Regions from separate parts of the Streptomyces sp. NPDC058240 genome, predicted to be linked through region 2. Evidence: predicted binding sites of a transcription regulator. Region 2 holds the regulator's gene; the other holds the start of a gene.

Region 1 (14,876 bases), on a different contig from region 2:
CACCGTGCACGGTACGGATCCGTTCCGCGCCGATCTTCCGGCGCAGCGCCTTGATGTGGCTGTCGACCGTACGGGTGCCGGAGGCGTCCGCCCAGTCCCAGACCTCGGCCAGCAGCTGCTCCCGGGAGAGCACCGCGCGCGGCGTATTGGCCAGACAGACCAGCAGGTCGAACTCGGTCGGTGTGAGGTGGACGTCGTCGGCGCGCACCCTGACCCGGCGCTGCGCGTGATCGATCTCCAGCTCGCCGAGGCGCAGGATCCCGCTGCGCGGCGTCACCGCGGCCAGCGCCGCGCGCTCGACCCGGCGCAGCAGGACATGGACCCGGGCCGCCAGCTCGCGCATCGAGAACGGCTTGGTCATGTAGTCGTCGGCGCCGACCCCGAGGCCGACCAGCATGTCGGTCTCGTCGTCCCGGGCGGTCAGCATCAGCACCGGCACCGGCCGCTGGGCCTGCACGCGGCGGCAGACCTCCAGGCCGTCGAAGCCGGGAAGCATGATGTCGAGCACCATCAGATCGGGTTGCCACGCCTCGGCCGCGTCCACCGCCGCCGGGCCGTCGAGTGCGGTCTGCACCAGAAAGCCCTCGGCCCGCAGCCGGGCGGAAATGGCATCGACGATCGTGGGGTCGTCCTCGACCACCAGCACCCGGCGCTGCGCGCCAGGGGTGGCCGCGACGCCGTTGTGGGTGGTGTGTGTCTGTTCCATCGCCCCGCCCCTGCCCCGTTCTCACGGGGGCCATTCCCCCGGACGCACGGTCTTCGCTTGTGGATTTCGTGGGTGATCCCGTTACCGGTCAGCAGCGTAAAGGCAGCGGACTGTTCTCGGCTACGCAGGGTGTAACGCCTCGGGTGCAAGGAAGTGGCGGAGTGTCTGTCTTGTGCCGCTTGGCCCCCGGGCTTCCGGGGGCCGGCGATACCCGGTGGGGAATCTCAGTCTGTCCGAAGTGCGAGATGCACCACGTCGGGCACACCTCGGGCAACAGCGACCTCTTCGGTTCTTACCCCATCGAATCCGGCATTCCGCAGGGCTTGTTCGAAATCGGCGGACGGTTGTGCGGACCACACTGCGAGAACGCCGCCCGGTGTCAGCCGCTCCCGGCAGTCCGCGAGACCGGCGGGGGAGTAGAGGCTCGTGTTGTCGTCGGTGACGGTCCAGTCCGGCCCGTTGTCGATGTCCAGACACAGGGCGTCGTAACGGTCCGTAGTCGTTCTCAGGTACTCGACGAGATCCGTCGTCAGGATCCCGGTCCGGGGATCGGCGAGCGCCGCACCGGAGATCGCGGCCAGCGGCCCCTCCAGGTGCCAGTCCACGATCGCCTGCTCCCGCTCGGCGACGACGATCCGGCCCCACCGCGGCTCGGCGGCGGCCCGGACGAGCGAGAAGCCGACGCCGAGACCCCCGATGAGCACCGACGGGGCCGGCCGGCCGGTGGGGAGGGCGGCCAGCGCCGCGTCGATCAGCAGCCGTTCGGAGCGTCCGTCCGAGGTGTCCATCAGGAAACACCCGTTGGCGATGATCTCGAAGTCGTCGCCCCGCTCCCGCAGAACGACCTCGCCGTGCGGGCCTTCGCGGCGGTCGAGCGTGACGGGGGCGAGAGCGTCGGAGTGGTGAATATCGGGCATGGTGCGGGTCTCCGGTGGATGGCGGACACGGGGCCCCGCCATCCTGTCCGGTCGGCGCGGCCGGAGGCCAGCGGATTGCCGGATCCGTCCGAGGAGTCACCCGCCGCCGGGGCTACCCGCGCTCCGGGCGCGGGCCACGCACAGTGAGGAACACCGCCCCGGCCACGTACGCCGTCACGGCCACCGCCCACGCAGCGACCTGCGGGCCCGGCTGCATCGGCCAGGCCCACACCGCCGCCGCGCCGCCCGGGGTGCGGGGCGCCGCCAGGTAGACGGCGCCGCCGTAGACCGTCATCGGAAGCCAGCTCAGCCGGGCACCGAGCAGGGCGACGGAGGCGGCGGCCACCCCGGTCGCGCCGAGCACGTTGCGCACCATGGCCGGTACGCCGAACTCCTCCGGGTGCCCCGGGACCGCCGCCGCGAGCACTCCGGCCGTCAGCACGGTCAGCGCCAGCAGATGCAGCAGCCGGCGCGGCCACCAGCGGCCCACGGCGGTCCGGTCCAGCTCGTCGGAGTGCGCGTGCAGGCTGGTGCCGATCGCCGAGGAGGCGAGCAGCGGGGCCAGCACGACGACCGGGACACGGGCGGTGTGGTCGAAGTGCGGCTGGCTCTGCAGCCAGTGGGCGGCCCAGGCGGCGACGAGGGCGACGCAGATCAGGGTGGCGGTGGTGAGGGGGAGGGCGCGGGAGCGGAGGTAGCGGAGGGGGAGAGCGGCGTGGGCCGGCTGAGCGCTCACAGGGCCGGCACCTCCGCGGGCTCGCAGCTCTTCAGGGTGGCCAGGAAGTGGCCGAGCCAGGCCCTGCGGTCGGCGTCCGGCATGGTCGTGAGGCGGGTGACGAGGGGGCGGGCGTCCGGGTCCCATGGGGAGTCGTCGCCGGCCAGCCAGGTGCGTACCGCGTCGTCCGTGAGATGCACTCGCTCGGACACCTTGCGGTCGCTCGTTCTCAAGCCGTCCGGACAGTCGCGGTCCACCAGGGTCAGGGCGGTGTTCGAGGCGTACGCCTGAGGATCGGTCAGCCTGTTCCGCGTGATGCCCCAGCCGCGCATGACATGGGCGAGCGCGGCTTCGCCGGCCTTCGGATCGGACTCCGGGTCCACGTATCTGACCGGTGCGCCCGGGACCCCCTCCAACCGCGAGAACATGCCGGCCAGGGCTTCGGACGCGCTGGGCAGCACAAGGGCATCGGGCGCCTTCACACAGATCTGTGGCCTGCCGGGTGCCGGTGCCGAGCAGACCCTGCGCGTCGCGGTCGGGTCGGCCCGGAACAGGTTCTCGCCCGCCGGCGCGATCACCGCTCCGGCCGTGACCGCCAGCGCGAGCGGTACGACGGCCAGCAGGCGCCGCCGGGCCGCGTACGCGAGCAGCACGGTGGCGGCGATGCCGCCCGTCCAGGCCAGCTGGACCGGTGCGAACCACCACACCGGGACGGACCCTTCGAACGCGTACTGCTCGGCGGGGCTCAGGAACCGGGCATCCGATTCCACATAGTTCGGGGCCCCCAGGAGCACGTAGAGAACGGCCGCGAGCACCGGGGCGATCAGCCGCCACCGCACCAGCCGCCCGGCCACGAAGCCGACGAAGCCGATGGACAGCAGGGAACCGAGATCCGCGACGACGACCGAGAGCGACGGACCGCCTGCCCCGGTGTACGGAGCCGTGGCCGCGAACACCACGCCCAGCGCGAGCAGGTACCCGGCCGCCGCCCACAGCAAGATCGGCGTCGCGGCCGTCATCACCTGCGCGAGCCGGCTGCGGGGGACCGAGAGCAGCAGTTCGGCGGTGCGCCGGCGGTGCTCCCGGCCGCCCTGCCAGCAGGTGGCCGCTGCGACGAGCGGGCCGCCGAGCAGTGCGGTCGCCGTGTGCAGTTGGTTCTGGGTCTCGCCCCAGCTCCCCTGCCACTGGGCCGACTTGCTCCACAGCGGAACGAGGAGGGTGAGCATGACGGCGAGACCGGTCCAGGGGGCGATCCCGCGCCGGAGTTCGGTCCGCAGGGCGGTGAGTAGGGCGGTGCGGGCCGGGGCCCTCCCGGACGGGGGCTTCCCGGCCGCGGTCTTCACGGACGTGGCGGAGGCTGTCATCGGCTCGCCACCGCCGCCCGGTGCGCCCGCAGCGCGGCGGTGTAGCCGCGCTCGATCGGGTTGCCGTCCGGCCGCTCCGCTCCACCGTCCGCGGTGCCGCCGAGCTCCGTCAGCTCCCGCGTCGTACCCCGGTACGCGATCCGGCCCGCCTCGATCAGCGTGACATCGGTGCAGGCCGCGGCGACGTCCTCGACCAGGTGGGTCGAGACGATCACGGTGGTGGCGCGGCCCAGCTCCCGTATCAGCGCCCGGAACTCGACCCGTTGCTCCGGGTCCAGACCGGCGGTGGGCTCGTCGAGCAGCAGCAGGTCCGGATCGTTGACGATCGCCTGGGCGATGCCGACGCGCCGCACCATGCCGCCCGACAGGGTCTTCACCCGTGAGTCGATCCGGTCCGCCAGACCCACCCGGTCCACCGCGCGTTCCACGGCCGCCGGGACCGCCGCCGCGTCCATCTCCTTGAGCCAGGCCACATAGGAGACGAATTCGCGGACCGTGAAGCCCGGGTAGTAGCCGAACTCCTGCGGCAGATAGCCGAGCCTGCGCCGGACCGCCGCCCGGCTGCGGTGGTCCGACTCGGAGCCCACCTCGCTGCCGAGCAGCTCCACCCGGCCGCCGGAGGGCGCGGCGACGGTGGCGAGCACCCGGATCAGCGAGGTCTTGCCCGCCCCGTTCGGTCCGAGCAGCCCGTGCACGCCGGGCGCGAAGTCCAGATCGACGGCGTCCAGCGCGGTCGTCCTGCGGTGCCGGACGGTCAGCGCCCTTACCTCGACCGTGTTCACGGCCTCGATACCGCTCATGCGTTCACGCTCACAACTTCTCCAGATGATCGAAGGATCTACGGCGTACGGCGAGCAGCGCGGCGCACCCCAGCGCGCCCGCCGCCCAGCCGGCCTGTGCGGCGGGCCCCGCGAAGTACCGCGCGGCCTCGGCCGCCGCCTCGGCGGTCGCCGGGGGCGACGCGGCGAAGGCAGGAAGGACCACGGCGGCCGCCCAGGCCGCGGCGATGGACGTGGCACCGGTACGGCAGCCGACGTACGAACCGAGGGCGAGCGCCGCCAGCGTCATCGCGAGTCCCGGCAGCAGCCATGCCGCCGCGCCGGGCCACCCGGTGGACGGGGGCAGCGCCGCCCCGGCGAGCGTGAGCGCCGGGATGCTCACGGCGAGCACCGCGGCGGTCCTGGTCAGCAGCAGCGGCAGCCCGCCGGACGGGGTGGTGGCGGTGATCTCGTGCATCGGGTCCGCGTGCCGGCCGTAGGAGAGGGCGACCCCGGCCAGCGGCAGCACCGGCGCGACGACGAGGAGCAGCGGGCGGATGGTCTCCCCGGCCCCGGCCCCGGCCCCGTACGCCAGCGCGAGAGCCCCGACGGCCACCAGCACCAGCGCCAGCAGCCACGGCCTGCGCAGCGCGGGCCCGGCGGCCCACAACAGCCGCCCGGCGCGGGTCGCGGCCCCGGGGAAGCGGTGCCGGACGCTGCGGGCGGGCCCCCTCGCCGGCACCCCCTCCGCCGCCACCGCGGCCAGTACCCCCGCGCGCACCGCGTCCAGCGCCGCCCCCGCCTCCGGCCGCGTGCGTACCGCCGCCGAGATCCGGGCCGCGCATCCCCCGCACGCCTCCACGTGCTTCTCGACGGACCACGCGTCCGTCTCCGGCACCGGACCGGCGGCGTACCGCCCGGCCAGCTCCTCGCTCACGTGCCAGTGGGGCATGCCGGCACCTCCCGTCGTGGTCATGCCGTTCCTCCCAGCGGTCCGGCCTCCGCGGCCGACAGCTCCAGTGCGGCGCGCAGCTCACGTCTGGCCCGCATCGCCCGGGTCTTGACCGTGCCCTCGGGTATGCCCAGGAGCCGGGCCGTCTCGCGGGTCGTCAGCCCGTCGATGACCGTGGCGCGCAGGACCTCCCGCAGCTCGGGCGAGATCCGGTCGAGCGCGGCGCCCACATCCCCGTACTCCAGCCCGGCGAGCACCCGCTCCTCGGCGGACGGCGCGGTGGCGGCCCACTCGTTGCTCCCGGTCCGCCCGGCCCGGGTGGCGAGATCGGTACGGGCGTGGACCCGCTGCGCGTCCACCAGCCGGCGCGAGGCGATCACCCACAGCCAGCCGCCGACCCGGGCTCCGCGGTGCGATCCGGCGGAGCGCCAGACCGTCACGAAGGTGTCCTGGAGAACTTCCCGTACGGTCTCGGCATCCGCGCACCGCCTGCCCAGTCGGGCCAGCAGCCAGCCGGCGTGCCGGTCGTAGAGCGTCGCCAGGGCTTCCGTGTCCCCCTGCGCGACGGCACGCAGCAGGGCGTCGTCGTCGTCCGGGTCCTCCCCCGAGGGGCGCAACAGCTTCACACCTCTCTATCGGGCGACGGACCCGGGCCGGTTCACGGACGGCGCGTGTGGCTCACGCCATGGACGGCGCGGGGGATGATCACAGAAGGTAGGACGTTGCTTTGGGGGGCTTGTGATGGAAAGGGGCCTCACGCGGTGCATCAGCGTACGGACAGGGCGGTCCGCGAAGCCCCCTTCGCGGCTCCGCTGCTCGACGCCATCCCGTGCCAGGGCCGCACGGGCGACACCGCGGCCCCGCCGCCTCCGGTCCGCAGGGCCCGCCGATGGCTGCGGCTGCTGCCGACGCCCACCGGTACCCCGTTCACCTTCGGGTACCTGCTGGTACTGGTCGTCACGTCCCTCTTCATGGAGTACGCCGATCCCGACACCGTCGCCGCCGTGCTGCGCGAGTCGAGCACGGACGTCGCGCACCTCGGCGAGACCCCGCTGCTCGTCCTGGTGGCCAGCGCCCTGTGGGTCGTCGGCGGGCTCACCTCCCCGTACGTCTTCGCCTTCGCTCTCGTGCTGACCGCGCTGGAACGCCGCATCGGCGGGTGGCGGACCGCCGCGGTGTTCCAGCTCGGTCATGTCGTGGCGACGCTCGCCACGGAGATCCCGGTCGGGCTCTCCGTGGTCGTCGGGCATCTGCCGGAGTCGTCGCTGCACCGACTCGACTACGGCATCAGCTTCGGGCTGCTGGCGAGCGTGGGCGCGCTCACCGGACTGCTCACCCCGCTGGTGCGGGTGCTGGTGCTCGGCGGGGTGGGCGCGATGCTGGTGCGCGACCTGCTCGATCTGGACAACCCGCTCACCAACTGGGGCCATCCGCTGGCGCTGCTGCTCGGTGTGGCCTGCTGGCCGCTGCTGCGCCGGGCCGGTGCGGCCGGGGGAGCGGTGGTCAGGGGCGTGGTGCCTTCTCACCGTGCACCGCGAGATACTCGGCCGCCAGCCAGGGGGCCAGGTCGTCGATGAGTGCCGCGACGACGGCCGGGTCGGCGGAGGGGTTGCGGCCGATGTGCGCGGCCAGCCGCATCTGCTCGATCCGCTCCGGGTGGTCCGGGTAGTAGCGGGCGAACACCTCGGCGGACTCGGCCAGGTCGCTGGTCCAGCCGCGCCACCGCGGCATGACCAGGGTGAAGCCGGACCGGACGAGACGGCGGGCGACGCCCCGGCTCAGATATCGGCGTTCGGCGTCCGTGGTGGCTTCGGCGGCCCTTCGCCGCCAGCGGGGGAGCAGGAGAAACAGGTCCCCGTTGGTCTCGCGGGCGAGCAGCGGGGTCGGGGGGCCGGGGCCCGGCGATCGGGGGTCGGGGGTCGGGGCGCGAGCGCGACCGGTCGATCGCTCACAGCGAACACCCTCCGGGGAACAAGGAGCCGCTCAGGAGCATTGAGTCTGGATAGCTCAACTTGACTGCCGAAGGGGAGATCATGGCTATCGATTCCAATGCGGTCACTCCGCTCGCCCTGCCCGTGCTGCCGCTCGACGACGAGGTCGTGCTGCCCGGGATGGTGGTGCCTCTGGACCTGTCCGACACCGATGTACGTGCCGCCGTGGAGGCCGCACAGGCCGCGGCCCGGGACGGCGGCGGCAAGCCCGAGGTGCTTCTGGTGCCGCGGATCGACGGGACGTACACCGGTACCGGTGTCATCGGCACCGTCGAGCAGGTCGGACGGCTTTCGGACGGAGATCCGGGCGCGCTGATCCGCGGCCGGGGCCGGGTGCGGATCGGGGCCGGGACCAGCGGGCCGGGTGGAGCGCTCTGGGTGGAGGGGACACGGGTCGACACGGTCGTTCCCGACCCGCTTCCCGGTGCCGCCGCCGAGCTGGTCAAGGAGTACAAGGCGCTCGCCACCAGCTGGCTGAAGAAGCGCGGCGCCTGGCAGGTCGTGGACCGGGTCCAGCAGATCGAGGACATCTCCGCGCTCGCCGACAATTCCGGTTACTCGCCCTTCCTCACCACGGCCCAGAAGGTGCAGCTCCTGGAGACCACGGACCCGGTCGCCCGGCTGAAGCTCGCCATCCAGTGGCTCGGTGAACACCTCGCCGAGCAGGACGTCGCCGAGTCCATCGCCAAGGACGTCCAGGAGGGCGTCGACAAGCAGCAGCGCGAATTCCTGCTGCGGCGCCAGCTCGAAGCCGTCCGAAAGGAGCTCTCCGATCTCAACGGCGGTCCTGGTTCCGGCGCAGACGAGTCCGACGACTACCGGGCCCGTGTCGAGGCCGCCGACCTTCCCGAGCATGTCCGCGAGGCCGCGCTCAAGGAGGTCGACAAGCTGGAGCGCTCCTCCGACCAGAGCCCCGAGGGTTCCTGGATCAGGACCTGGCTCGACACCGTCCTCGAACTGCCGTGGACCGAGCGGACCGAGGACGCCTACGACATCCGGGGCGCCCAGCGCATCCTCGACGCCGAGCACGCGGGGCTCCAGGACGTGAAGGAGCGCATCACCGAGTACCTCGCCGTCCGCAAGCGGCGCTCCGACCGCGGACTGGGGGTCGTCGGCGGGCGGCGCGGCGGTGCCGTGCTGGCGCTGGTGGGGCCTCCGGGCGTGGGCAAGACCTCGCTCGGGGAATCCGTCGCGCACGCCATGGGCCGCAAGTTCGTCCGCGTCGCGCTCGGCGGTGTGCGGGACGAGGCGGAGATCCGCGGCCACCGGCGTACGTACGTCGGTGCCCTGCCGGGACGTATCGTCCGGGCCATCAAGGAGGCCGGTTCGATGAACCCGGTCGTCCTGCTCGACGAGATCGACAAGGTCGGCTCCGACTTCCGGGGAGACCCGGCCGCCGCCCTCCTCGAAGTCCTCGACCCGGCGCAGAACCACACCTTCCGCGACCACTACCTGGAGGTCGAGCTCGACCTCAGCGATGTCGTCTTCCTGGCCACGGCCAATGTGCTCGAAGCCATCCCGGAGGCCCTGCTCGACCGCATGGAGCTGGTCAGGCTCGACGGCTACACCGAGGACGAGAAGGTCGTCATCGCCCGGGACCACCTGCTCCCGCGCCAGCTGGAGCGGGCCGGTCTGGAGAAGGACGAGGTGACGCTCGACGAGTCCGCGCTGCGCAAGCTGGCCGGCGAGTACACCCGTGAAGCGGGCGTACGGAACCTGGAGCGGGCCGTCGCCCGGCTGCTCCGCAAGGTCGCGGCCCAGCACGAACTGGGCGACCGGGAGCTTCCGTTCACGGTCACCGAAGCGGATCTGCGCGGTCTGATCGGACGTCCGCACCACGTCCCCGAGTCCGCCCAGGACCCGGCCGAGCGCCGCACCTCGGTGCCCGGTGTGGCCACCGGACTCGCGGTGACCGGCGCGGGCGGCGACGTGCTGTTCGTGGAGGCGTCGCTGGCCGACCCGGAGACCGGGGCGTCCGGACTGACCCTCACCGGCCAGCTCGGCGACGTCATGAAGGAGTCCGCGCAGATCGCGCTGAGCTTCCTGCGCTCGCACGGCGCGGAGCTGGAACTGCCGGTCGCGGACCTGAAGGACCGCGGCGTGCACATCCACTTCCCGGCGGGCGCGGTCCCGAAGGACGGCCCGAGCGCCGGTATCACCATGACGACGGCGCTGGCCTCGCTGCTCTCCGGACGGCTGGTCCGCACGGACGTGGCGATGACCGGTGAGGTCTCGCTGACCGGACGGGTGCTGCCGATCGGCGGCCTGAAGCAGAAGCTGCTGGCCGCACACCGCGCCGGGATCACCACCGTGGTGATCCCGAAGCGGAACGAGGCCGACCTGGACGACGTCCCCGCCGAGGTCCTGGACACGCTGGAGGTCCACCCGGTGACCGATGTCCGCCAGGTCCTGGAGATCGCCCTGGCCCCGGCCTCCGCGGCCAGGCCCGAGGAGAGGATCCCGGCCGCGGCGTAGCCGCCACGGCGTGACGGACGTGGCACCGCGTACGCGGCCGGTACGGACGGCCCGCCTTCCCGGCAACGGGTGGGCGGGCCGTTCCGCGTGATCCGCAGGTGCGTACCGGCGGGCCGTTCCGCGTGATCCGCAGGTGCGTACCGGCAACCGGTCCCGGCCGAGCCGACTGCTTCGGCAACGCCATCGACGTCACCGCCTCCGGGCGACAGGGCCTAGTAGCTCCGCTACGAGACCATTCCGGCGCCTTGCGATCGCACGCACCAGACGCCGCGCGGCCGCCCTCCGGGCGACGACGGCAGTTTGACGACAGGGCCCAGGGTCTCCCGCTCGCCGGCTCAGGGGCGGTAGATGGTCCCGGGGACCGGCTCGGCGGGAGCCATCAGCTGCGGCACGGTGACGAAGGTGTAGCCCTGCTTCTTCAGTGCGTCGATGATGCCGGGCACCGCGGGCACCGTGCCCTTGTAGATGTCGTGCAGCAGGATGACGCCGTCCTTGCTCGCCTGGTCCAGGATGCGCTTCTTGATCAGCGCCGAGTCGGTCGTGGAGTAGTCCTTCGCGGTGGCGCTCCACAGGATCTGGGAGAGCCCCAGGTCCTTGCTGATGTCCGAGACGGTGTCGTCGGTGCGGCCCTGCGGCGGGCGCATGAGGCGCGGCTTCTTGCCGGTGATCTCCGCTATCGCGTCCTGCGTCTTCGCCAGCTCGGCGCGTATCTCGGCCGGCTTACGGTCCGTCAGGACCTGGTGGGTCCACGTGTGGTTGGCCACCTCGTGCCCCTCGGCGGCGATCCTGCGCACGGTGTCGGGGTGCTTCTTGACGTGGTTCTTGCCCAGCAGGAAGAAGGTCGCGTGCACCTTCTTCTCCTTGAGGATGTCCAGCAGGTGCGGGGTGTCCTCGCCCGGTCCCGCGTCGAAGGTCAGCGCTATGCACTTCGCCTTGCGGCAGTCCACCGGGCCGAAGGAACCCTTGGCGTCGGAGCCCGCGTCACCACGCGCCGAGGCCGGCGCGGTGGTCTGCATGGAGCAGCCGCTCAGCGTCAGGGTGAGCGCCGTCACAAGGGCAGCGGCCAACCCTGTACCGATCGACTTCGTCTTCATGGACAAGGCGGGTCACTCCTCCGTGGCTGAACAGGGCGCGCGGTGTGCGGCAGAGAAGGACTATACATAGGGTGTATACGCTGAATGCATAGGGGGTCCGCTGCCGCCCTGGAGGGCGAAATCCCTGGTCGGAGGGGTGAAAGCGAAGAGCCCCGGTGGACCACCGGGGCTCTGCTGGGTGAAGCGGTGCGGCGGGCGGGCTCAGCCGTTGGCGAGGGCCTGGACGCGGTCGAGGGCGCCGTTGAAGCGGTCGTGGTCGCCGACGGTGGGGCCGGACGAGGTGTACTGCCATATCGTGTAGAAGCCCCAACCGGCCGGGAGCTCGCCGACCGTGGAGTCGTAGCGGGCCACCCACAGCGGGTTGGTGGCGCCGAAGCCCGCGTTGTTCCCGGTGCAGGTCTTCCACCAGCTGGTGGCGGTGTAGATGACCGCGTCGCGTCCGGTGCGCGCCTTGTACGTGTTCACGAAGTCGCGGATCCAGGAGACCATGCCGGCCGCGGTCTTGCCGAAGCACTGGTCGCCGTACGGGTTCCACTCGATGTCGAGCACGCCGGGCAGCGTCTTGCCGTCCCGCGACCAGCCGCCCCCGTGGTCCACGAAGTAGTTGGCCTGGACGGCGCCGCTCGTGGTGTTCGGGGTGGCGAAGTGGTACGCGCCGCGGATCATGCCGACGTTGTACGAGCCGTTGTACTGCTGCGCGAAGTACTCGTTCGTGTAGTACGTGCCCTCGGTGGCCTTGGTGTAGGCCCACTTCACGCCGCTGTTCCAGAGCGTCGACCAGTTGACGTTGCCCTGGTGGCCGGAGACGTCCACGCCTTCGGTCTGGACGGCGCGGGTGTCCCGCGGCAGTCCGCCCTGGCCGTCGTGGGCGACGACACCCATGCCCATCGTGGCCGTGCCGCGGGCGGGCTTCTTGGCGGCGGCCGAGTCGTGGGTGCCCGCGGCGCTCGCCGCGCCGGGCAGGGTGAGCAGGAGGGAGAGGGCTGCGAGCAGGGTTCCGGCCGCCGCGAGGCGCGAGCGGCGGGACGCCTTGGAAGTGGATCTGAGCACCGGCATGGGGAATGCCTCCGAGGACGTGGTGGGGGGACGTGCTGATCCCAGGGGGGCGCCGGGCGCACCCCTGTGACATGTAATGGTGTGAACATGCCATGCATGACGCTACGCACGTAGACCCGTGCCGCGGAAGGGGGCCTGGTCGCTGCCGTTGGTCTATGCCTACGAAATACTGGCGGAGCTGCGGCGATGACCAGCGGCGAAAGAAATTTTCAGCGACAGGAAAGCTCACGAGGGGTGTTGACGTGCACGGGAGCGAAAGCGGTAGTGAACCCGGCGCGACCGGGGGGAGTGGTGTGGACCACGCATTCCTTGCCCTGGAGCGGGAGTTGGCCGTCTTTCTGCGCCGGGCACGTGCCAACTCGGGGGAAATGGCACGCGAGGTCCACCCGGAACTGGAGGCCGCCGCGTACGGACTTCTCGTCCGGCTGGAGTCGGCGGGACAGCAGCGGGCCACCGATCTCGCGGCCTACTTCGGGGTGGGCAAGGCGACCATGAGCCGTCAACTGCGCGCCCTGGAAGACCTCGGACTGGTGGCCCGTGAACCCGATCCGGCCGACGGCCGGGCCTTCCTCGTCCACCTCACCGTCGAGGGGCTGGCCCGTTACCGCAGTGTGCGTGATGCCCGCCGTGAGCGCTATGTCCGCAAGCTGGACGACTGGGACCGGGCCGAGGTGGCCGAACTGGCCAGGCTGCTGCACCACTTGAACGCCCGAGCCGAGGACTGACGCCCGCCGGGCCGGCCTCCTGGTGTGCCGTCACAGCACCGCGTACACCGCCGTCGCGTCGTCGTGTGTCTTGCTGTGGCGCAGACGCACGCGTCCGGTGTCCGCGTCCTCCAGGGCCCTGACCCGGTCGATCAGCGCCTGCGTCCCCTCCTTGTGGAGAACGCCGAGGCAGTCCGCCCAGTCGCCCTCGTGGAACATCTCGGTCCAGCGGGCCGCCCCGTCGGTCAGTGCGGCGATGGACCGCACCTGGTCGAGCGGGGTGCGCCCGGTGACCGCGCGGGCCGCCACGGAGGGGTCGGCGGCGGCGGTGAAGAAGCCGCCCTCCTTGTTCCGCACCCGGGTGTCGGCGACCGCCTCGGTGCTCAGCGAGCCGGGCGGCAGCCGGTCGAGCCGGTCGTCGAGCAGGGGGCGCACACCTCCGTCGTGTGCCTCGAACAACAGTACGGAATCGGAGAGCACCAGGTGTTCGACCTCGCGGTCGTCCCAGCGCGCCATGACGACCGTTGCCTGAGGTGTGCGTACGTGAGAAAGGTCACATGGGGAACGGTGCGTGTCGGCGGTGCGCCGGATGGACACTGCCAGGATCTCCTGAAGAGTCAGATCCCGCCGTGAACCGGACAGTTCGACCAGTGCGCCGCCCAGCCGGGCGGTGAACCAGGGGACCGAGTGCACACAACCGTCGTCCCCCCGGGGTGGGGTCACTCCGTCGAGCAGGATCAGCGCCCCGCCCTGGCCGGAAGCGGGAAGCACGGTGGCGGCCCAGTCCTCGTTCGGGCGTTCCGGGCTGCCGGGGACGGTGGCCAGTTCGATGCGCATGCGGCCAGTCTGCACGACGCCTTCACGAGCCCTGCACCCGCCCGGGATTGGCCTGCACCAGCAGGTCAGACGAGTGCCCGGAGCGGAAGGAATGACTCCGTGGGGCGTGCGGGCGGGCATCCTGCCAAAGCCTGCGCGGAAGTTCCAGCCGACGGGCCAGGTGTGGCCGAAGGCCTCCCAGGGCAAACTTGTTCGCCAACTCTGGAGTGTTGTTCACTCGTTCAGGTGGCGGAGTGGTTGATGCGCGCCCCCCTCTCAAAAGCACTGGAATGGTCGGAAGCCGTACCAGGGGTCGGGGCGCTCGTTACATGTGACCGTGCGTCACCTCTGCTTCAAGGGCGGACGAGTCAAGATTGCGAGCACCGGTGCAGAAGAAGCGGCCTCGGAGCAAGGGCGGCAAGCAACGCGGTTCCGGGGCGACGCCACCGGCACCTGCCGAGAGCGAGGGCACCCGGCGCACCGCGCGCGTACGGAGCCGGCTGGTCGCCGGTGTCGCGGTCGTCGGTATCACCGTCATCGCCGCGGGCACGCCCGCGATCCTCGCCGCCTCCTCCGAACTGAACGAATCGCAACGGCTGGTCACCCTCGCCGAGCTGAACCAGCAGGCCCTCGCCCTCGCCCACGCTCTCGCGGACGAGCGCGACGAGGTCACCGCCGGGCTCGCCGCCGGACGTGACGGGAAGTCCGGCGCGACGGACGGCAAGGACGACTCCCGTGGCCGGAGCGCCCGTGTCGACCAGCAGGTCGACGAGATCAGGGGCACGGCCCCGGAGGCACTGCGCCGCGACCTCTCCACCATCCCCTCCCTGCGCCGCGACGCGCTCAGCGGCAAGGGCACGGCACTGGAGGCCCACCAGGCCTACTCCGAGGTCATCGCCAAGCTTCACGACCTCGCCGACGAACTCGCCGAGAAGACCCCGCCGCGCGCGGCCGAGGCCACCCGCGCCCCGCTCGCCCTCGGACAGGCCACCGAGCAGGCCTCCGCCACCCGCGGGCTGCTGATCGCCGCGCTCTCGGTGCCCCGCAAGGACACGGTCCCGCAGACCGACCCGCTGACCGGGCTCCCGATGCAGCCCCAGGACAGCGGCAGCGACAAGGACGACCGCACCCGTGACGAGCTGAGCGCCGCCGCCCAGCAGGCCCGGGTCCGCGAACTCGGCTCGCTCGCCGACTTCGACCAGGCCGCGGGCGCCACCGCCCGCGACAAGCTGTCGTCCACCGTCACCGGTCCCGAGGTCAACAGCGCGGAGAAGTACCTCAACTCCCTCACCGGCCGCCCCGAGCTGTCGGACTCCGACCAGCAGACC
Region 2 (8,977 bases):
GCGACTCGTCGCCGACCTTGGCCCGCCCCAGCAGGGCCGCTCCCAGCACCATTCCCGCCGGATGCGAGGCGAGCAGGAGTCCCACCGAGGAGGCGCCACCGCCGGCCTCGTCCGCGAACGGGGCGGCCAGTCCTTCCGGCAGGACGACGAACCCCGCGAGCCACCCCAGCGCGAGCAGCGACCGGAGCCTGCGGTCCGACCAGATCAGCGCGGCGGCACCCCCGACCTGTGCGCCGAGCCGCGGCTTACGGGCGTCGGCACTCGCCGCGGGACGGGCCTTCACGCCGAACCTGACCAGGGTCGCCGAGAGCAGGAAGGTCACCGCGTTCACGCCCAGGGAGAGGTTGCTGCCCAGCCACGCGGCCAGCAGACCGCCACCGGCGAAGCCGGCCAGCTGTCCGACCTGGTTGGTGATCTGCATGACCCGTTGGCCGCGTTCGTACCGCTGCGTACCGAGCACGGTGGGCAGCAGTGCGCCCTGGGCGGCGCCGAAGGGCGCCTCGGCCAGCTGCGCCAGCACCAGCAGCCCGGCGAGCAGCGGCAAGGGCATCCCGGGCAGGGCCATCAGCCCGACCATCACCATCCGCACCAGGTCGCAGCTGATCATGACCGTACGCCGGGGGAAACGGTCCGCCAGGCCGGACAGGAGCACCCCGGACAGCAGAGCGGGCAAGGTGGTCAGCGCATACGTCGCCGCGGTCCATCCTGGCGAGTCGGTGCGTTCGAACACGAGCAACGACAGGGCCACGCGTGCCAGCTGGTCACCCAGGATCGACTGGGCATAAGCAGCCCAAAGCGCACGGAATTCGCCAAGGTGAAAGAGATTGTCAGATCTGGGCTTTTCAGGCCCCGGCTTTATCTCATCGCCCATCCGCTCGTTCATGCGGGCACGCTACCGACTGCCGAATTCGGCCCCCAACCCTGCTTGCGAGCAGGCCACGACGGACGCCCCGAGGTGTCCTGATTATTCGCGCACCGCCGGGCGGACACCGCCTGCACCCGAGCAGAAGTCCCTTGTCAGAGGCGGGTGATGCGGCCCGGGACGGCGCCGCATCAGAAGATGCCACCCATCGGTGCGGAGCGAGACGTTTGGCGCAATATCGATGTTGAACAGTGGATCATCGATGACGGCGGCCGTTTTCCCTTTCTCCCGGAATCACCGCGATCCCTCGCCCCTCGCACGGCGGCGCCGACGTGTCCCGGCCTGGACGCACGCCCTTCCGCACGCTGGTACGGACGGCATGTCCCCGTCCGGGACCCATGGGCCTCCGGCCGGGGACCCGGCATCGAAACCGGCCATGCGCCGCCTACAAGGTGCTGCCCGAGGTCGCGGGCCCGACGAGCAGGCCGTCCCCGACCCGGTCCACCCGGACGGTGTCCCCGTCCTCGACCTCGCCCGCGAGAATCTCCTTCGCCAGCCGGTCGCCGATCGCCGTCTGGATGAGGCGGCGCAGCGGCCGGGCCCCGTAGGCCGGGTCGTTGCCCTCCTCGGCCAGCCAGGCCAGGGCCTCGGGCGTGACGTCGAGGGTGAGCCGGCGGTCGGCCAGCCGCTTTGCGAGCCGGTCGATCTGGAGCTGCGCGATGTGCGACAGCTCGTCGCCGGACAGCGCGGAGAAGACCACCAGGTCATCGAGCCGGTTGAGGAACTCCGGCTTGAACGAGGCCCTCACGACCTCCAGGACCTGTGCCTTCTTCTCCTCGGGCTTGGTCAGCGGGTCGACCAGGAACTGGCTGCCGAGGTTGGAGGTCAGGATCAGGATGGTGTTGCGGAAGTCCACCGTCCGGCCCTGGCCGTCGGTGAGCCGGCCGTCGTCGAGTACCTGGAGCAGGATGTCGAAGACCTCGGGATGGGCCTTCTCGACCTCGTCCAGCAGCACGACGCTGTACGGGCGGCGGCGGACCGCCTCGGTGAGCTGGCCTCCCTCCTCGTAGCCGATGTATCCGGGCGGGGCGCCGACGAGCCGCGCCACGCTGTGCTTCTCGCCGTACTCGCTCATGTCGATGCGGACCATGGCCCGCTCGTCGTCGAACAGGAAGTCGGCGAGCGCCTTCGCCAGCTCCGTCTTGCCGACACCGGTCGGGCCGAGGAAGAGGAACGAGCCGGTGGGCCGGTCCGGGTCGGCGATTCCGGCGCGGGTACGGCGCACCGCGTCCGACACCGCCCGCACGGCCTCGCCCTGCCCGATGAGGCGCTTGCCGAGCTCGTCCTCCATGCGCAGCAGCTTCTGGGTCTCGCCCTCCAGCAGGCGTCCGGCGGGGATGCCGGTCCAGGAACCGACGACATCGGCGATGTCGTCCGGGCCGACCTCCTCCTTGACCATGGTGTCCTTGGCCGCCTCCCGCTCGGCCTCGCTCGCCTCCGCCAGCTCCCGCTCCAGGCCGGGGATCTCCCCGTAGAGCAGCTTGGAGGCGGTGTCGAAGTCGCCGTCGCGCTGGGCGCGTTCGGCCTGGCCGTGCAGTTCGTCGAGACGTTCCTTCAGCTCACCGACGCGGTTGAGGCCCTGCTTCTCCTTCTCCCAGCGGGCGTTGAGGCCGCGCAGCTCCTCCTCCTTGTCGGCGAGGTCGCGGCGCAGCTTCTCCAGGCGCTGCCGGGAGCCGGGGTCGGTCTCGTTCTTGAGGGCCAGCTCCTCCATGTGGAGGCGGTCGACGGCGCGCTGGAGCTCATCGATCTCGACCGGCGAGGAGTCGATCTCCATGCGCAGCCGGGACGCCGCCTCGTCGACCAGGTCGATGGCCTTGTCGGGGAGGAAGCGGGAGGTGATGTAGCGGTCGGACAGGGTCGCGGCGGCCACCAGCGCGGAGTCCGCGATGGAGACCTTGTGGTGGGCCTCGTACCGGCCCTTGAGCCCGCGCAGGATCGCGATGGTGTCCTCGACGCTCGGCTCGGCCACCAGCACCTGCTGGAAGCGGCGCTCCAGGGCGGGGTCCTTCTCGATCCGCTCGCGGTACTCGTCGAGCGTCGTCGCGCCGACCATGCGGAGCTCGCCGCGGGCCAGCATCGGCTTGAGCATGTTGCCGGCGTCCATGGCGGAGTCGCCGCCGGCGCCCGCGCCCACGACGGTGTGCAGCTCGTCGATGAAGGTGATGATCTGCCCGTCGCTCTCCTTGATCTCGGAGAGGACGGTCTTCAGCCGCTCCTCGAACTCGCCGCGGTACTTGGCGCCCGCGACCATCGCACCGAGGTCGAGCGAGACGAGCCGCTTGTTCTTCAGGGACTCGGGGACGTCGCCCTTGACGATGCGCTGGGCGAGGCCCTCGACGACGGCCGTCTTGCCGACGCCGGGCTCGCCGATGAGCACGGGATTGTTCTTGGTGCGTCGGGACAGCACCTGGACGACGCGGCGGATCTCCTGGTCGCGCCCGATGACCGGGTCGAGCTTGCCCTCGCGTGCGGCCGCGGTGAAGTCCGTACCGAACTTCTCCAGCGCCTTGTACTGGCCCTCCGGGTCGGGTGTGGTCACCCGTCGCCCTCCCCTGCTCTTCTCGAACGCGTCCAGCAGCTTCTTCGCACTGGCCCCCTGCCCACTGAGGATCTCACCGGCGCGGCCACCCTCGGCGGCGATGCCGATCAGCAGGTGCTCGGTGGAGATGTAGTCGTCGCCGAGCTCCTTCGCGCGCTGCGCGGCATCGGCGATGACAGCAAGCAGCTCCCGGTTGGGCTGCGGCGGGGCGACGGTCGAGCCCGTGACGCTGGGCTGGGCGCCCAGGAGCCGCTCGGTCTCGGTGCGTACGGCGATCTGGTCGGCCTCGACGGCGGCGAGCAGATCGATGATGTTCTCGTTGTCCTCGCCCGCGAGCAGCGCGAGCAGCAGGTGCCCGGGGGTCAGATCGGGGTGCCCGTCCTTCACGGCCCTGCTGGTGGCCGCGTTGATGGCGTCCCGGCTCTTGTTGGTCAGCTCGGCGTCCACGTGCGCTTTCTCCTCCTTGCGGTGGCTGGCTCTCTCCACAACACTGACTTAGTCAACGTGCATAAAGTTGAGTCTATTCCACTCAAGGCGATGTTGAGTCCAATCCACTCAACTTGATGCCGGGAGCTGTCCGCGCCAGGAACTGCCCCTTGTTCCGCTGCTTCGAGTGAACCGGCCGCACCGGCCCTCCGCCACCGCAGCGGGGCCCACGGCGGGGCCGGCGCCGCGCCCGCGCTGCCTACGCTGTCCCCATGGCAGTCGACGTGACGAACCCCGGCCCCGAGTACCTCGCCTTCTGGCGCGCACGCCATGTGTGCACCCTGACCACGCCCCGCCCCGACGGCACACCGCACGTGGTGCCGGTGGGTGTCACGTACGACCCCGAGACGGGGCTGGCGCGGGTCATCACCGGCAAGAACACCCGGAAGGCCGCCAATGTCCTGGCCGCGGGCCCGGACGGCGCACGGGTCGCCGTCTGCCAGATCGACGGGCGCCGCTGGGCGACGCTGGAGGGGCGCGCGACGGTGCGCACGGAACCCGAGGTGGTGGCCGACGCCGTACGCCGCTACGCAGAACGCTACGAGCGCACGCCGAAGCCCAACCCGGACCGGATCGTCATCGAGATCGCCGTGGACCGGGCGCTCGGCAGGGCCTGACCGGTCCGCGGACCGCGGACCGCGCCCGGCGGGGCGGGCGCGGCCGGGAAAAGCACAACGGCGCCATCGTGTTCAGGTCACGATGGCGCCGTTGTGTGGGGGAGTGACTGAGCGACATGGAACGACGGGGGATCGCTCAGGCACTGCGGGGGGTGGCGGAAATAGTCTCTGGCTCGAACAGCTGGTGGTCCCGCCGGTCGAGGTTGACGAAGATCATGTCGTACCGAATCGCACAGCGAACGGGCTGCGGGGCTCCACGCGGCTTGCGGAGGCAACGGTAGGCACGTACTTCGTCGTCTTCTTCGCGTGCGACAACGATGGGGTCGCCGAACAGAGTGACCATCAACGAGTCGCCACAGTGGGGGATGGCAGTGACGAGGTCGATGAAATGCCAGCCTGATCGGTAGGCCGTGGCCATCTCTCGCCGGAAGGTCCGGTCGTCCGGCGGGATGGTCATGCGCCCGGTCGGGTCGGTGCGACGACCCAGCTGATCTCGTCGGACGCGACCGACGTCCCGGAGAGCCAGCTGATCTCGCCGGCAGGGCTCGCGGCCTCGACACTCCAGCTGATCTCGCCCGGCCCGGCGCCCGCTTCGGTACTCCAGCTGATCTCGCCGCCCTTGGCGGCCCCCGAACCCCAGCTGATCTCATCGCTTCCCAGTACGCCGAAGCCCAGGGCCGCGACGAATGAGACGGCAAGCGCCGAGCGAAGCAATCGCTTATACATAGTCGGCTTCGTCCTCACTTGTGGATTCTTCTCCCCCGCACCTAAGACGATGTCTCACCTGGGCACACGAACACCACCGAGTCGATGCATCATGTTCCTGCATGTTCAGGAACCTGGGGGGTGGAGATATGACCACAAGCAACACAAAAGGTACGCATCCTCACGGGATCACCGAACTATGCGAAGACGGAGGACGTCTCTACGCCAGTGCGCTGCGCTCCGGCCGGATATCGCGGGCCGAGGTGGCCACCGCGCCCTGCCTGATGGACTTCGCCCTGCTGCATCCCGACCCCGACGACGCCGAGTGGCTCCGCCCCGTCCCGCCGTCCGCGGCGCTGGCACAGCGATTGAACCCCATCGAACGCGAGATCCAGGAGCACAGAAGACTGTCCCTGGAATTGGCCGAATCGTTCGAACCCTTCATGGACATCAGCGCCCAGGATCCCCCCATCACCCACGCCATCACGGTGCTGGAGGGCAGCAACCGCATCAACGCGGCCCTCGACCTCGCCACCGCCGAGTGCCGCACCGAGGTACTCACGGTCCAACCGGGCGGCGACCGGGGCGAGGACCGCCTCCGGGAGGGCCTGGAGCGCGCACTGCTGGTGGTCGACCGCGGGGTGGGCATGCGCACCCTCTACCAGCACACCGTCCGGCACAGCCAGGGCACGCGGGCCTACGCGGAGCGCCTGGCCGACGGCAAGGTCGAGATCCGCACGCTGGAAGAGCTCATCTCGCGCCTGATCGTCTTCGACCGGGCCGTCGCGTTCATTCCGGCCAGCGACGACGACCAGGTCGCCCTCGAACTGCGTCACCCGGGACTGGTCGAGTACCTGATCAAGGTCTTCGAACAGCTGTGGAACCGTGCGTCCCCCCTCCTGGAAGAGCTCCCGTACGACCCTGCCCCCCAAGGCATCAGCGGAGTTCAGCGCTCCATCGCCCAACTCCTCGTAGAAGGCCATGTGGACGACTCGATCGCCCGCCGCCTCGGCATGAACGTCCGCACCTGCCGGGCACACGTGGCCAAGCTGTCCGCCGTCCTGGGCAGCACGAGCCGCGCCCAGCTCGGCTATCTGATCGCCCAGTCAAGGATCCTCGACCAGGATTCCTGACCGGCCGGCACCTCGCGCCCCCGCCCTCGGCGGAGTACGTGGCCGCACGACGGGTGAGCATGGCCACGTCCCGGACGAGTCGGCGGTCACCAGTTCCTCCGGCACCCCCACTTTGCCCAGCCCTTGGGCTTCCACCACCGTCATCTTGCTGCACTGCCGAAAGCCGGGGGGCACGAATGGGCAGGGACGAAGACACAACGGCCCATGCGCACGGGGGACGTGAGCTGTGTGATGCGGCCGTCAGGATCTGCACAGAGGCTCTGAGCGTTCCTTCCTTCCGCGAGGAACGGCCGGAGAAATGGCGCCGTCAAGCCGCTCACCGACGAGCCGCACGCCCACCCCACCCCGCAAGCAACTCCTCCCGCTCCGCGCGACCGGGAGTGCCGCCGCCATGGGTGCGCCCCCAGGCGAGCAGTGCGGCGGGGGTGGCCCGGCCGGTCGCGTAGGCGTCGAGCAGGTCCTGCGACAGCCGGTGCTCGGCGGGGCTGTGGGAGGCGGTGGCCGCGATGACGGTCAACTCCACCTCCCCCTCGGGGGTTTCGAGGCGTACGAACATCGCGGGGCCGTCGTCGCCCCCGCCGAACGCCGATGTGATCACGGTGTCCAGCAGAATCCCGGCAGTCCTGGCCACCGAGGACCGCACTGCGCCGACGGGCGGGGTCAGGACAGGCCCCCGCCCATTGTCGCCGGCCATGATCGGACCGGAGTCGGGTTCCGGCCGCTGCCCCGCACCGGGGGCGTACGACGAAGGGCCGGGGAGCCGACCCGTAAGTCGGCTCCCCGGCCCTTCGTCGCGCGGGTGGGCGGTCCACCGGGCGCAGCCGCGCCCGGCCCGGCCCGCCCTCCCGCTCAGTCCTTCGGACGCTTCGGGCGCCAGACCACCAACGCGCTGGTCTGCTGCACGTCCTGATACGGCACCAGATCGCGCCGGTACGAGGCGTGGACCTGCGCCTCGCGCTGCTGCATCGCCTGTGCCGCGCCGTCCACGGCCGCCGAGAGCTCGGCGACGCGCTGCTGGAGCGCGGCGACCTGGTTCTCCAGCTCGATGATGCGCTTGATGCCGGCGAGGTTGATGCCCTCGTCCTGCGACAGCTGCTGCACGGTGCGCAGCAGCTCGATGTCGCGGGCCGAGTAGCGCCTGCCGCGCCCGGCCGTGCGGTCGGGCGAGACCAGGCCGAGACGGTCGTACTGGCGCAGCGTCTGCGGATGCAGGCCCGAGAGCTGGGCCGCGATCGAGATCACGTACACCGGGGATTCATCGGTCAGTTCGTACGGATTACGTCGTCGGCCGTCCACCTCAAGCTCCCTTCGCCGCCTGGAACAGTTCCGCCCGCGGGTCATGGCCCGCGGTCGCCTTCCGGTAGGCCTCCAGCGCGTCCCTGGCCTCGTTGCCGAGGTCCTTGGGCACCGCCACCTCGACGGTGACCAGCAGGTCGCCCCGGGTGCCGTCCTTGCGCACGGCGCCCTTGCCGCGGGCGCGCATCGTGCGCCCGTTGGGGGTGCCGGCGGGCAGTTTCAGGGTGACCGGCGGGCCGCCGAGCGTGGGCACCTTCACCTCGCCGCCGAGCGCCGCCTCCGTGAAGTCGACGGGCACGGTGACCGTGAGGTTGTCGCCCTTGCGGCCGAAGACCGGGTGGGCGCCGACGTGGACCACGACGTACAGATCGCCGGCCGGTCCACCGCGCTCGCCCGGACCGCCCTTGCCGCGCAGCCGGATCCGCTGGCCGTCGGAGACGCCCGCCGGAATCCTGACCTGCATGGTCCGGGAGGACTTGGCCCGTCCGCTGCCCTTGCAGACATCGCAGGGGTCCTGGGCGATGAGACCCCGGCCCTTGCAGTCCACGCAGGGGTCGGTGAGTGAGAAGCCGCCGCCGGTGCCGCGCGAGACCTGGCCGGTGCCGAGACAGGTCGGGCAGACCCTGGGGGTGCCGTTCTTGTCGCCGGTGCCGGAACACGCCTTGCAGGGCGCCTGGCTGGACATCCGCAACGGGACCGTGGCCCCGTCGACCGCCTCGGTGAAGCTGAGCGTCACCTCGGACTCGATGTCCTGGCCGCGGCGCGGCTGCACCCGGGTCCCCGTGCCGCCCCGGTTGAACAGGCCGCCGAAGACATCGCCCAGACCGCCGCCGCCGAAACCGCCGGCGCCGCCGCCCTGGCCCCCGCCCTGGGTGCCTCCGAAGAGGTCGCCGAGGTCGAAGTTGAAGTTGCCTCCCGCTCCTCCGGGTCCGGCCCTGAAGCCGCCGTTGCCGAAGAGGGCGCGTGCCTCGTCGTATTCCTTGCGCTTCTTGCTGTCGCCGAGGACGTCGTTCGCCTCGGAGATCTCCTTGAAGCGCTCCTCCGCCTTGTCGTCGCCCTTGTTGGCGTCCGGGTGGAACTCGCGGGCGAGCTTCCGGTACGCCTTCTTGATCTCGGCGTCGGTGGCGTCCTTGGGGACGCCGAGGACCTTGTAGTAGTCCTTCTCGACGAAGTCCTTCGTGCTCATCGACGTCCCTCCTTCCGGACGATCGGCCATGGGGACGGCACCCGGGGAGGTCGCCTGGCCTGGGGGTGGGGCGTGAGGTGGTTCGACGGGGGG

What was found. Region 2 encodes HspR, which represses chaperone genes until heat shock. Its sites were predicted from a motif close to TTGAGNNNNNNNNNCTCAA; they were not measured.
Region 1: the regulator HspR is predicted to act here: its motif matches at 7,405-7,423, upstream of lon (endopeptidase La).

The regions. Positions count from the first base shown of each region.
Region 1 covers NZ_JBHVWT010000016.1:132,659-147,534, forward strand. The annotation lists gene ACFVX4_RS24385 (response regulator transcription factor) at 1-706, opposite strand, end outside; gene ACFVX4_RS24390 (spermidine synthase) at 931-1,623, opposite strand; gene ACFVX4_RS24395 (hypothetical protein) at 1,736-2,359, opposite strand; gene ACFVX4_RS24400 (hypothetical protein) at 2,356-3,702, opposite strand; gene ACFVX4_RS24405 (ABC transporter ATP-binding protein) at 3,699-4,502, opposite strand; gene ACFVX4_RS24410 (zf-HC2 domain-containing protein) at 4,513-5,436, opposite strand; gene ACFVX4_RS24415 (RNA polymerase sigma factor) at 5,433-6,038, opposite strand; gene ACFVX4_RS24420 (rhomboid-like protein) at 6,174-6,989, shown strand; partial or broken gene ACFVX4_RS24425 (nucleotidyltransferase) at 6,916-7,299, opposite strand; gene lon (endopeptidase La) at 7,446-9,878, shown strand; gene ACFVX4_RS24435 (polysaccharide deacetylase family protein) at 10,214-10,972, opposite strand; gene ACFVX4_RS24440 (lysozyme) at 11,174-12,028, opposite strand; gene ACFVX4_RS24445 (MarR family winged helix-turn-helix transcriptional regulator) at 12,271-12,753, shown strand; gene ACFVX4_RS24450 (hypothetical protein) at 12,784-13,569, opposite strand; gene ACFVX4_RS24455 (nitrate- and nitrite sensing domain-containing protein) at 13,935-14,876, shown strand, end outside.
Region 2 covers NZ_JBHVWT010000038.1:37,783-46,759, reverse strand. The annotation lists gene ACFVX4_RS33705 (MFS transporter) at 1-871, opposite strand, end outside; gene clpB (ATP-dependent chaperone ClpB) at 1,308-3,908, opposite strand; gene ACFVX4_RS33695 (pyridoxamine 5'-phosphate oxidase family protein) at 4,160-4,564, shown strand; gene ACFVX4_RS33690 ((2Fe-2S)-binding protein) at 4,701-5,021, opposite strand; gene ACFVX4_RS33685 (5'-nucleotidase) at 5,018-5,290, opposite strand; gene ACFVX4_RS33680 (helix-turn-helix transcriptional regulator) at 5,392-6,402, shown strand; gene ACFVX4_RS33675 (hypothetical protein) at 6,719-7,096, opposite strand; gene ACFVX4_RS33670 (heat shock protein transcriptional repressor HspR) at 7,252-7,698, opposite strand; gene dnaJ (molecular chaperone DnaJ) at 7,700-8,884, opposite strand.